DNA from 2 places in the Citrobacter enshiensis genome. Region 1 is predicted to be linked to the other one. Evidence: predicted binding sites of a transcription regulator. Region 1 holds the regulator's gene; the other holds the start of a gene.

Region 1 (6,008 bases):
AAAGTGGGCGAATAAGCCACACGACACAATCCCATTCGATTAACGCCGCGCTTCGCGGCGTTTTTTTTCGCTTAAGTTCCGCTACATCCTCTGTTTGCAGAGCGAATTAATTGCACCTAAAAAATAATTAATCCGATAAATGATTTTTTGATGAGTGTGCTCAGAAATTTAGGTCGTGACTAAATTCAACGCTGTAACCGTTTTCATCTTCATGGAAATCAACGGTATTTTTCATTTTAATGATAATTTTTCGCATTTGTTGAATGTGTAACAAAAAGCAATGAAATATGTGCGGTCGCTCATATTATTACATACTGGTTACAGAAAGAGATTGATAATTCGCGTCGCGAAAAATAGTCTGTTCACTGTAGTCAATGAGGTTTTCTCAGCGCTATTTTTAATTTTTATTTTTAGCTGTTCGCCTTTGGCGGCAGCATTTTATACGTCAAAGAGGATTAACATATGCGTACGTTTAGTGGCAAACGTAGTACGCTGGCGCTGGCTATTGCCGGTATCACAGCAATGTCGGGTTGGATGGTTGCGCCGCAGGCAAGCGCCGCGGGCTTTATCGACGATTCGACTTTAACAGGCGGTATTTATTACTGGCAGCGTGAGCGTGACCGTAAAGACGTCACGGATGAAGACAAATACAAAACCAACCTTTCACACGCGACCTGGAACGCCAACCTGGATTTCCAGTCGGGTTATGCAGCGGATATGTTCGGTCTGGATATTGCGGCGTTTACCGCAATTGAAATGGCGGAAAGTGACGACAGCGGACACCCTAACGAAATTGCATTCTCGAAAAAAAATAAAGGCTATGACGAAGATTACTCTGGCGATAAGAGTGGTATCAGCCTTTATAAAGCCGCTGCAAAATTTAAATATGGTCCGACCTGGGCACGTGCCGGTTATATTCAGCCAACCGGACAGACGCTGTTAGCGCCGCACTGGAGCTTTATGCCGGGTACCTATCAAGGGGCAGAAGCCGGAGCCAACTTTGACTATGGCGATGCGGGTGCGTTGAGCTTCTCCTATATGTGGGCCAACGAGTATAAAGCGCCGTGGCACATTGAAGTGGATAAATTCTACCAGGCTGATAAAAAGACCAAAGTCGATTACCTCCACTCCGTTGGCGCAAAATACGATTTCAAAAATGACCTTATTCTTGAGGCTGCCTTTGGTCAGTCTGAGGGCTATGTCGATCAGTACTTTGCCAAAGCCAGCTACAAATTCGATCTGGGTGGGAATCCGTTTACCACCAGTTACCAGTTCTACGGCGCACGCGATAAAGTTGATGACCGCAGTGTGAACGATATCTACGACGGCACTGCATGGTTGCAGGCACTGACTTTCGGTTACAAAGTGGCGGAAGTGGTCGATCTGCGTCTGGAAGGAACCTGGGTTAAAGCGGACGGGCAGCAGGGTTACTTCTTGCAGCGTATGACGCCGACCTACGCCTCCTCAAACGGTCGTCTGGATGTCTGGTGGGATAACCGTTCCGACTTTAACGCCAACGGCGAAAAAGCGGTCTTCTTCGGCGCGATGTATGACCTGAAGAACTGGAATCTGCCAGGTATGGCGCTGGGAGCATCGTACGTCTATGCCTGGGATGCAAAACCGGCTACCTGGCAGAGCAACCCGGATGCGTTCTACGACAAAAACAAAACCATCGAAGAATCCTCCTACAGTCTTGATGCGGTTTATACCATGCAAGAAGGACGTGCCAAAGGCACCATGTTTAAACTGCACTTCACCGAGTATGACAACCACTCCAACATCCCAAGCTGGAGCGGCGGTTATGGCAACATCTTCCAGGATGAGCGTGACGTGAAGTTCATGGTTATCGCCCCATTCACTATTTTCTGATGCCAGTCGCGGCAGGGTATTTCTCTGCCGCATCGTTGAGGACCGTTATATGAAAAAAATGTTACTCATCGCCATTATGGCGTCAGGGCTGGTGGCCTGCGCGCAATCTCCCGCACCCAAGGAAGATAGCCGCCTTAAAGAGGCATACAGTGCGTGCATTAACACCGCGCAAGGTTCACCGGAAAAAATCGAAGCCTGCCAAAGCGTATTAAATGTGCTGAAAAAAGAAGACCAGCATAAGCAGTTTGCTAACGAAGAAAGCGTGCGGGTACTGGATTACCAGCAATGTATTCAGGCGACACGTACGGGCAATGGTCAGGCGGTACAAGCCGATTGCGATAAAATCTGGAAAGAAATTCGCAGTAAAAACACAGTACAGTAAATGTACTCACTGGAAGGGAAAAAGACCTGCTTTGATAGCGGGTCTTTTTTTGGGCATAAAAAAGCCAACCGCGTGGTTGGCTCTTTGGGGGGCATATTACTTTGCGTCGTGCGCGTGTTCGTCTTCGCGGCAATCGCCTTCAGCGCAGTGACCGTAAAGATAGAGGCTATGGTTGGTTAAACGAATACCATGCTTAGTCGCAATTTCACGTTGGCGCGCTTCGATAGAATCATCGCTGAACTCGATCACTTTGCCACAATCGAGGCAAATAAGATGATCATGATGATGCTGTTGAGTCAGTTCAAAAACGGACTTACCGCCTTCAAAATTGTGGCGGGTCACGATACCGGCGTCATCGAACTGGTTCAGCACGCGATACACGGTCGCCAGACCAATTTCTTCACCCATGTCGATCAGACGTTTATACAAATCTTCCGCACTGACGTGATGGTTATCCGGTCCCTGAAGAACTTCCAGAATTTTTAAACGAGGAAGCGTTACTTTCAGGCCAGCCTTCTTTAATGCGGTATTGTTGTCAGTCATGCGGAATCTGTCCTGTTGCTAAACGATTCACTTCATTAAAGAAGTGACAGTAATTGCACTTGAGAGAATGCGTATCATTATAGAACTGCCATGTCTAAATGAAAACTGCAAGCCTCGGGCAAATATTATTAATCAAAACGTGGTACTGCCTACAATCACACTGTGCAATACCAGAATAACACCCGAACATTGTACAGGGATGGGCAGGAAAGTTACAAATTTGTAGCAATTATTTTGATTGGTTTTATCTATTGATGCGGCGCAGATAGTTTCTGCGCCGCACGAAATCAGGCGTTGATGATTTCGTCGAGATGCAGTTCGGCAGAAATCTGTTTAACCCATTTTTCAACGCGCTCAGCGGTCAGTTCCGGCTGACGGTCTTCGTCGATAGCCAGACCGACAAAATGATCGTCATCAGCAAGACCTTTGGAAGCTTCGAAGTGATAGCCAGCGGTTGGCCAGTGACCTACGATGGTCGCGCCGCGCGGTTCGATAATGTCGCGGATGGTGCCCAGCGCATCGCAGAAGTATTCTGCGTAGTCTTCCTGATCGCCGCAGCCAAACAGAGCCACCAGTTTACCATTGAAATCAATGTCTTCGAGGGTAGGGAAGAAGTCATCCCAGTCGCACTGTGCTTCACCGTAGTACCAGGTTGGAATACCTAACAGCAGAATGTCATACCCTTCCAGGTCTTCTTTACTGCTTTTCGCAATGTCATGAACATCGGCAACGTCTTTACCAAGCTGTTTTTGAATCATTTTTGCGATATTTTCGGTATTACCGGTGTCGCTGCCGAAAAAGATGCCAGTGATTGCCATGAGTAAAATAACCTCTTGAAACTTATTGAAATGGTGGTGGCGTATTGCCCACGGATAAGGGCAATCATAGCAGATCAGTCAGGCATGCGGAAACAGCAAACACGCAGGACTGCACTCTGTGCTACACGATTTATGATTTAGAGCAGAAATTCAGACAGACCCCTGGCCACGCAGCGAGATAAGCTGGTTTGTCAGCATCTCTTCAATGAGCTCACTGCGGCTCATATTGCGTGCTTCCGCCAGTTCATTCAGCGCATCCACGGCATCAGCATTCAGCTTCAGTTCGACACGCTTAAGCCCACGAACCTTGTCGCGTTTAAGCTGATTACGCTTGTTAATGCGTAGCTGTTCATCACGCGAAAGCGGATTGGTTTTGGGTCGTCCCGGGCGACGCTCGTGCGCGAACAGATCTAATGTCGTACGGTCCGTTTGTTCTTTGGCCATGATTTTGGTGACTTCGGGGAAACAATCAGCCAGGCGTATGCCCGGATGGATAGCGCGCCATCATACATCAGCGAGTGAGGCACGCCAACGTCCACGCACGTAATCGCGCGCGGACGCTGAGTTTTTAATCAGTTAGCCTTATCCGCCAGATACCGGCGTATCGCGCGTAGCACGGCATCCGGTTTTTCTGCATGCACCCAATGGCCAGCACCCGCAATCACATGCGCCCGGGCCTGAGGAAATTGGGTCAGTAAATCGTGACGATAGGCCTCGGTGACGTAGGGGGAATTGCCGCCTGGGATAAACAATGCCGGATGATCCCAGGCGGGAATGGTTTCCCACCCCACGATATGCGGGTACTGCTCCCACAATACGGGCACGTTAAAGCGCCACTCGCCATCGACATACGACTTTAACAGGAACTGGATCACGCCTTCTTCCTGGAGGTGCTGGCGCATGACGGCTGCCGCCTGCTGGCGTGTTTGCGCGTCAGATTCGGTCACGGCGTTGATCGCGGCAAAGATCTCATCGTGGCGGCGCACGTGATAATCAACCGGCGCAATATCAATCGCCACCAGTTGATCAATACGATCCGGCGCCAGTGCGGTCAGCGCCATGACGGCTTTTCCGCCCATTGAGTGACCAATGAAGGTGGCTTTTTCGATATTCGCAGCGTCCAGGGTATCCAGCAGATCCTGCGCCATCGCCGGGTAATTCATCTCCGCTGAGCGGGGAGAAAGACCGTGGTTACGCATATCAACCTGGATGATGTCGTGATCCTCTACAAGATCGCGCGCCAGTATGCCGAGGTTATCAAGGCTACCAAACAAGCCGTGAACAAGGACGATGGGAGAATTATTGTGCAGCTTTTGTGCAGATTGCGCTCGGATGTTCAATTTCATGGCAAAGTTCTTTTTTTCGCTCTGTCGGGTTAGGGTATTATGTTGACCATTCTGCCACGGGGCTGCAACAACTACGGTTTACTCCGAGTTTTTCTGACAGCCTGGCTTGACGCTATCCGCTGTTGGGATTTGCCCCTATAATCCCAACGACTTGTATTCAGATAAGACACCGCACTGGATTAAGATGAAAACGATTGAAGTTGATGATGAACTCTATAGCTATATTGCCAGCCACACCAAGCATATCGGCGAGAGCGCATCCGACATTTTACGGCGTATGTTGAAATTTTCCGCCGCATCACAGCCTGTCACTCCGGCGGCGAAAGAGGTGCGCACAGCGCAACCCGCTATCGTTGAAGCGAAGCCGGTCAACCCCGTAAAAGATAAAGTGCGCGCCATGCGTGAACTTCTGCTCTCCGATGAATATGCGGAGCAGAAGAAAGCGGTAAATCGCTTTATGTTGGTACTGTCTACACTTTACTCACTGGATCACAACGCGTTTGCTGAGGCGACGGATTCGTTGCACGGTCGTACGCGCGTATATTTTGCGGCAGACGAGCAGACTCTGCTGAAAAATGGTAATCAAACCAAGCCGAAACACGTGCCAGGCACGCCGTATTGGGTGATCACCAACACCAACACCGGCCGTAAATGCAGCATGATTGAACACATCATGCAATCAATGCAATTCCCGGCGGAATTGATTGAAAAGGTTTGCGGAACAATCTAAACGTTGCATTAAAAGGACCAGGCAATGGCAATCCACAAGCGTGCAGGTCAGCCTGCGCAACAGAGTGATTTAATTAATGTCGCCCAACTGACGGCGCAATACTATGTATTGAAACCGGAAGCAGGGAATGCGGAGCACGCGGTGAAGTTCGGAACTTCCGGGCATCGCGGCAGCGCCGGTCGTCATAGTTTTAATGAACTGCACATTCTGGCCATTGCCCAGGCGATTGCTGAAGAGCGTGCGAAAAACGGCATCACTGGCCCTTGCTATGTGGGTAAAGATACTCACGCACTGTCCGAGCCTGCCTTTATTTCCGTTCT
Region 2 (6,008 bases), 550 kb from region 1:
CAACCCCCGGATATTCTGCTGGGACCGCTATTCAATGATGTGCAGACCGCCAAACTGTTCCCCGACCAGAAGACGTTTGCCGACGCCGTTCCCAACAGCGATCCCCTGACGATCCTTGCCGATTATCGAATGCAAAAAAGTCAGTCTGGCTTCGATCTACGCCATTTTGTCGACGTGAATTTTACGCTGCCCAAAGAGGGGGAAAAATACGTTCCTCCGGATGGACAATCGCTGCGTGAACATATTGACGGGCTGTGGCCAGTGCTAACCCGTTCGACAAAAAGCGCAGGGAAATGGGACTCTTTGCTGCCGCTGCCTGAGCCTTATGTCGTGCCCGGCGGACGTTTTCGGGAGATCTATTACTGGGATAGCTATTTCACGATGCTGGGACTGGCTGAAAGCGACCACTGGGATAACGTCGCGAATATGGTCGCCAATTTCGGCTACGAAATTGACAGTTGGGGCCATATTCCCAACGGCAACCGCAGCTATTATTTAAGCCGTTCACAGCCCCCCTTCTTCGCGTTGATGGTGGAGTTGCTGGCGCAACATGAGGGCGATGACGCCCTGAAAAAATATCTGCCGCAGTTGCAAAAAGAGTATGCCTGGTGGATGGAGGGGGCAGAATCTCTTCAGCCAGGGCAACAACATAAGCGGGTGGTCAAACTCGACGACGGCACGGTGTTGAACCGTTACTGGGATGAGCGTGACACGCCGCGTCCGGAATCCTGGGTAGAAGATATCGCCACCGCGAAGAGCAATCCGAATCGCCCGGCCACGGAAATTTATCGCGACCTGCGATCGGCGGCCGCCTCCGGTTGGGATTTTAGCTCCCGCTGGATGGATGATCCGCAACAACTCAGTACCACCCGAACTACCAGTATCGTCCCTGTCGACCTCAATGCGCTGCTGTATAAAATGGAAAAAATTCTCGCCCGCGCCAGTAAAGCCGCAGGCGACGATGCCAAAGCCAGCCAGTACGAAACCCTCGCCAGTGCGAGACAAAAAGGGATCGAGGACCATCTGTGGAATGCACAAGAGGGGTGGTACGCTGACTACGATCTGAAGAGCAAAAAAGTCCGTAATCAACTGACGGCGGCGACGCTGTTCCCGCTGTATGTGAATGCTGCGGCAAACGATCGGGCCAGCAAAGTGGCGGCGGCAACCCAGGCGCATTTACTGCAACCAGGCGGCCTTGCCACGACGTCGGTGAAAAGCGGGCAACAGTGGGATGCCCCCAATGGCTGGGCGCCGTTACAGTGGGTCGCGACCGAAGGGTTACAAAATTATGGTCAGGATACGGTGGCCATGGATGTCAGCTGGCGTTTTCTGACCAATGTTCAACACACCTGGGAGCGCGAGAAAAAGCTGGTCGAGAAGTATGATGTTAGCAGCACCGGGACGGGTGGCGGTGGTGGCGAGTATCCGCTGCAGGATGGGTTTGGCTGGACTAACGGCGTTACTCTGAAAATGCTCGATCTGATTTGCCCCAAAGAAAAACCGTGCGACAACGTACCCACTACGCGCCCCACGCCGACAGAGACCGCGCAGCCTGCGCCACAAAAGCAGGCGACACCCTCTACCCCGTAAGCAGGATGAAATGACCCGGCAGAGCGCCGGGTCAGCTTTTATCAGAAACTGTAGCTCGCGCCGACCTGAACCGTGCGGTCGCGACCAATCCAGCAGTTGGTGCTGTCATAACAGCTGAAGGTCTCTTTGTTGGTAATATTCTGCGCGCTGGCTTTCAACGTGACGCCAGTCAGCGACGGGAGCGCTTCCCCCAGACGATAAGATACGGCCATGTCGTACTGCGTGGTGCCGCCAAGCTTGCCCCCTTTGTTATCCGGTGAGATCTCCATCGGCCCGGTATAACGCGCTCCGGCGCCCATATTCAGTCCTCGCAGAACCGTCTCATCAAAGGTGTAGTCGCCCCACAGGTTAAACGCGTTTTCGGGTACCTGCGTCGGGCGCTTACCTTCGTAAGTCTCATCTTCGGTATTGATGGCATGGGTATAGGCGTAGTTGGCGATCAGCGTGATGTTATCCGCCGGGCGGCTCACGACAGATACCTCTGCCCCTTTCGACTCTATCTCGCCGGTCTGACGGTAATCCCAGGTTGGCGTAGCGGAGAGGACGTTTTTCTGGCGAATGTTGAACACCGAGGCGGTAAAGGTGGTGGCATATTCTGCCAGCAGGTATTTCACCCCGCCCTCAACCTGCTTGCTGGTGGTCGGCTTCACATCCTTTGCCGTCAATGTACCTTGTGGCGAAATCGGCTTAAAGCCTTCGGAGTAGCTGATGAACGGGGAGATGCCATTTTCGAAGGCGTACAGCGCGCCAAGACGCTTGGTTACGCGATCCTGCGAGATCCATGTTTTATCGCCGTTTTGCATATCATCCGTGGTGGTGGAACGGTAGTCGTCGTAACGTACGCTCGCCAGCAGATTCAGCCCGCCAAATTCCACCTGATCCTGCAAATAGTAGCCATTCTGCTGGTAGGAAAGTCGGTTTTTCTGCGCGGTATAAAGCCCGAGTTCATCGCTGTGAATTTGATGATAGTTCGGATCGCGCATATCGATCCCCGGCGTGTTGCTGGCATAACGATACAAGTAATGGCTGTCGAGTTTTTGGTAGTCAAAACCCGCCAGAAAATGATGTTTCCAGTCACCCAGTTCAAGCGTTTTGGTCACCTGGTTGTCGATATTAACGCTCTTCAGATCTTCATCGGTGGTGTACGCAAAACGATTTAATTCCCACACCGGATTCGTGCCATTCCCGGTTGAGTAGACGCTACGCTGGTGCGTATCGACATCAAAATAGCGGGCTTTCTGCGTAAAACCCCAGCCATTGTCAAACTGGTGTTCAAAACTGTACCCCAGCATCCATTGCCGCTGTTTGAAACCACTCCACTCATCCCCGGCATAGTCACGGGGATCGGCATACCCTGAGCGCAAATAGGCAATGGGCAGCGGGTTGGAAGGCGACAACGACGGCGTATTCTGCGCCAGCGCATCGATGGTCAGGCGCGTTTTATTATCCGGCTGCCAGGTGACAGAGGGTGCCACCAGATAGTTTTCATAACGCGTGGTGTGCGGCTGATCGTCACCTTCCGTCGCTTTGCCCAGCAGACGGTAGTTCCAGTCGCTGTCGCTGATTTGCCCGGTCGAATCCAGATAACCTTCTTTCAGATTGCGGGTCCCGGTCGTAAAGCCCATTTCCGTTTTTTGTTCCGCTTGCGGCTTTTTCCCCTGAATGTTAACCAGCCCGCCAGGCGATCCATTCCCATAAAGCACCGATGCCGGACCTTTCAGGATATCCACGCTTTCAATCATCAGGGGATCGATCCGTGCCTTGGTATTGCCAGTCACGTTATAGGGGAGCTGCAGGCCGTTGTAATACTCCTGCTCTACCGTAAAACCACGAATTTTGTATTCGCTCATGTACGAGGTACTGCCCCGCACTTCCGTAGATACGCCCGGCGCGTAGCGTAAGATCTCATTCACCGAGTTCGCGTGGCGCTGCTCGATCTCTTTACTGTCGATGGTGTTAATGACCTGCGGCGTTTTGCTTTCCGGCACAGCCGACTTGGTGGCGCTGTTGGTCCAGGCGGGCAGCAGACTCTCCTGACCGGCGGCCGTCACGACAATGGTTGATTCTTCGGCATAGGACGGGAGTGTCAGTGCCAGGGTGATACATCCAGAGAGCGCGCGCAACGTAAAACAATGGGTGGTTTTCATGGGTTAATTATTATATGAGAAATGGAACGACAATTATTCGCATTTTCATTAACAAATCAAGCGATCCCTCCCCCTTTACATTCACGTAGTTACGGAACCTGCGGAAAGAAAAACGGCCCCCGCAGGAGCCGTTCTGTTAATTTCGCCGCAGGAGTCGAAAGACGCCCAGCACAAGAATCGCACCAACGACGGCCACCAGGAAACTATTCAAATTGAATCCACTGATACTGCCGCCAATGCCAAACATGGTCGCCAACCATCCACCGACAACTGCACCCACGATACCGAGAATGCAGGTCAGGAAAAAACCTCCACCATCACGGCCCGGCATGATCAGTTTGGCGATAACACCTGCAATCAGACCAAAAACAATCCAGGCAATAATTCCCATTTTCAGGCCCTCTTTCCAGTGAACGCATGCGCAAGACGCTCTTGCACTCGCACCCTAAGTATAGGCAAGCCACGATTCTGTGCTTTTGGGGGCCGCCTTAATTCGTTCAGTTTGAAAAAAAATTTCACCCATTTGTATTAAGTTCTGCCACGAAATGCCGATAATTGACGACAGTCTGTCAGGTATCCAGGAGTCATTAGGCGTGAGTCATTACCATGAGCAGTTCCTGAAGCAAAATCCATTGGCGGTGTTAGGCGTTCTTCGTGACCTCAATAAAAATCAGGTTCCGTTACGCATTTCCTGGTCGGGAGGCCAGCTCATCAGCAAAATTCTCTCGGTCAGCCCGGAGAGTCTGGTGATGGATTTCGGCAGTCAGGAGAATGAAAATCTTGCTGTTCAGCGCGCCAGACAGATAACCATTACCGCCGAAACGCAGGGTGCGAAAGTCGAATTTACGTTACCGCAGCTGCAGAGCGGCGAATACCAGCAGCTTCCGGCGTTTATGACTGCACTACCGCCCACCCTGTGGTTTGTACAACGACGCGAATATTTCCGTATCTGCGCCCCGCTGCATCCTCCCTACGTCTGCTCGGCAAAAATGCCGGACAACAGCACGCTGCGTTTTCGCTTATTCGACCTCTCTCTCGGCGGAATGGGCGCGTTGCTGGAAGGCGCCAAACCCGAAGGGTTGAAGGAGGGAATGCGGTTTTCTCAGATTGAACTCAACATGGGCGAATGGGGAATTTTCCATTTTGACGCGCAGCTCATCTCGATTAGCGAGCGTAAAGTGATCGACGGGAAAAATGAAACGATCACCACTCCCCGCCTGAGTCTGCGTTTTCTTAACGTCAGCCCGGCGGTGGAGCGGCAATTACAGCGGATTATCTTTTCGCTGGAGCGCGAAGCGCGGGAAAAAGCGAATAAGGTGCGCGAGTAACATCAACCCCGGTTACATGGCATTCAGCGCTTGCTGAAGTTTCCAGATGTAGCGCGGTGCCTGTGGCGCAGGATGGTTATCGGCAACATGTTCGATAAACTCATCAGGGTCAAGATCGTTGATCTTGCTGATCGCTTTTTTCCTGTCAGAGGAGAACGTGCGCAGCAGCGCCCCGGCCCCGTTCGCGTAGGAAACCACCAGCGCATATTGCATCACCTGCGGATCTTCGATTCCGGCCAGCGGACCGTTTTCCAGAATGCTCAGATAGGCGGCACCCATGGAGATATTACGTTCCGGATTTTTCAACTCGCTGGTCGACGGTTCGCCACTCCACCCCATTCGGCGATACACATCCCGTCCGGAGGTAGAGGCTTTCAACTGCATCAATCCTACGGCATTCGATTTACTGACCGCATTAGGGTTACCGCCGGATTCAATCGCGATAATCGCGGTGATCAGCTGCGGGTCCACGCCCCAGGCCGCACCGGCTTTTTCGCTGATCGGCATCCATTGCATCGCGCGTTTGACCGGAACTTCCGCATTCCAGGGCGGATTTTTATAATCCTGTTTTGAACTACAACCCGCCAGTAACACGATTAAAAAAGCAAACCATCTCAATTTCACTTCGTCTATCCTTTTCGCCGGAATCCATCGTTGAGGTGACAACAACACAACGTTGCGCTGAAACTTCAGCAGGCCGGATAAGCAAAGCACTACCCGGCAAAACGTTCTAATATATGCGGCATGATATACATTTGCATTCTATTGTCAGCAAGGAATTGCCATGTCTTTGTTTCATTTAATTGCTCCATCGGGCTACTGCATCAACCAACAAGCTGCATTACGCGGGCTTACGCGCCTTAGGGAAACGGGGCATCAGGTGAATAACGCTTCTGTCATCCATCGCCGTGAACAGCGCTTTGCCGGAACGGAAGCAGAACGC

Evidence for each region. The regulator Fur, encoded in region 1, represses iron uptake genes when iron is present. The targets are predictions, from matches to a motif close to ATAATAATGAGAACNACTATCAA.
Region 2: P2W74_RS13600 (TonB-dependent siderophore receptor) is a predicted target of Fur. The motif match lies at 3,764-3,786, and genes of this name have one in related genera.

What each region holds. Positions count from the first base shown of each region.
Region 1 is NZ_CP119862.1:3,350,563-3,356,570, reverse strand. It holds gene glnS (glutamine--tRNA ligase) at 1-15, shown strand, start outside; gene chiP (chitoporin ChiP) at 463-1,869, shown strand; gene P2W74_RS16145 (ChiQ/YbfN family lipoprotein) at 1,919-2,251, shown strand; gene fur (ferric iron uptake transcriptional regulator) at 2,348-2,794, opposite strand; gene fldA (flavodoxin FldA) at 3,082-3,612, opposite strand; gene ybfE (LexA regulated protein) at 3,763-4,056, opposite strand; gene ybfF (esterase) at 4,185-4,958, opposite strand; gene seqA (replication initiation negative regulator SeqA) at 5,143-5,688, shown strand; gene pgm (phosphoglucomutase (alpha-D-glucose-1,6-bisphosphate-dependent)) at 5,713-6,008, shown strand, end outside.
Region 2 is NZ_CP119862.1:2,799,161-2,805,168, forward strand. It holds gene P2W74_RS13595 (alpha,alpha-trehalase) at 1-1,590, shown strand, start outside; gene P2W74_RS13600 (TonB-dependent siderophore receptor) at 1,632-3,737, opposite strand; gene P2W74_RS13605 (GlsB/YeaQ/YmgE family stress response membrane protein) at 3,874-4,128, opposite strand; gene ycgR (flagellar brake protein YcgR) at 4,331-5,065, shown strand; gene emtA (membrane-bound lytic murein transglycosylase EmtA) at 5,078-5,689, opposite strand; gene ldcA (muramoyltetrapeptide carboxypeptidase) at 5,850-6,008, shown strand, end outside.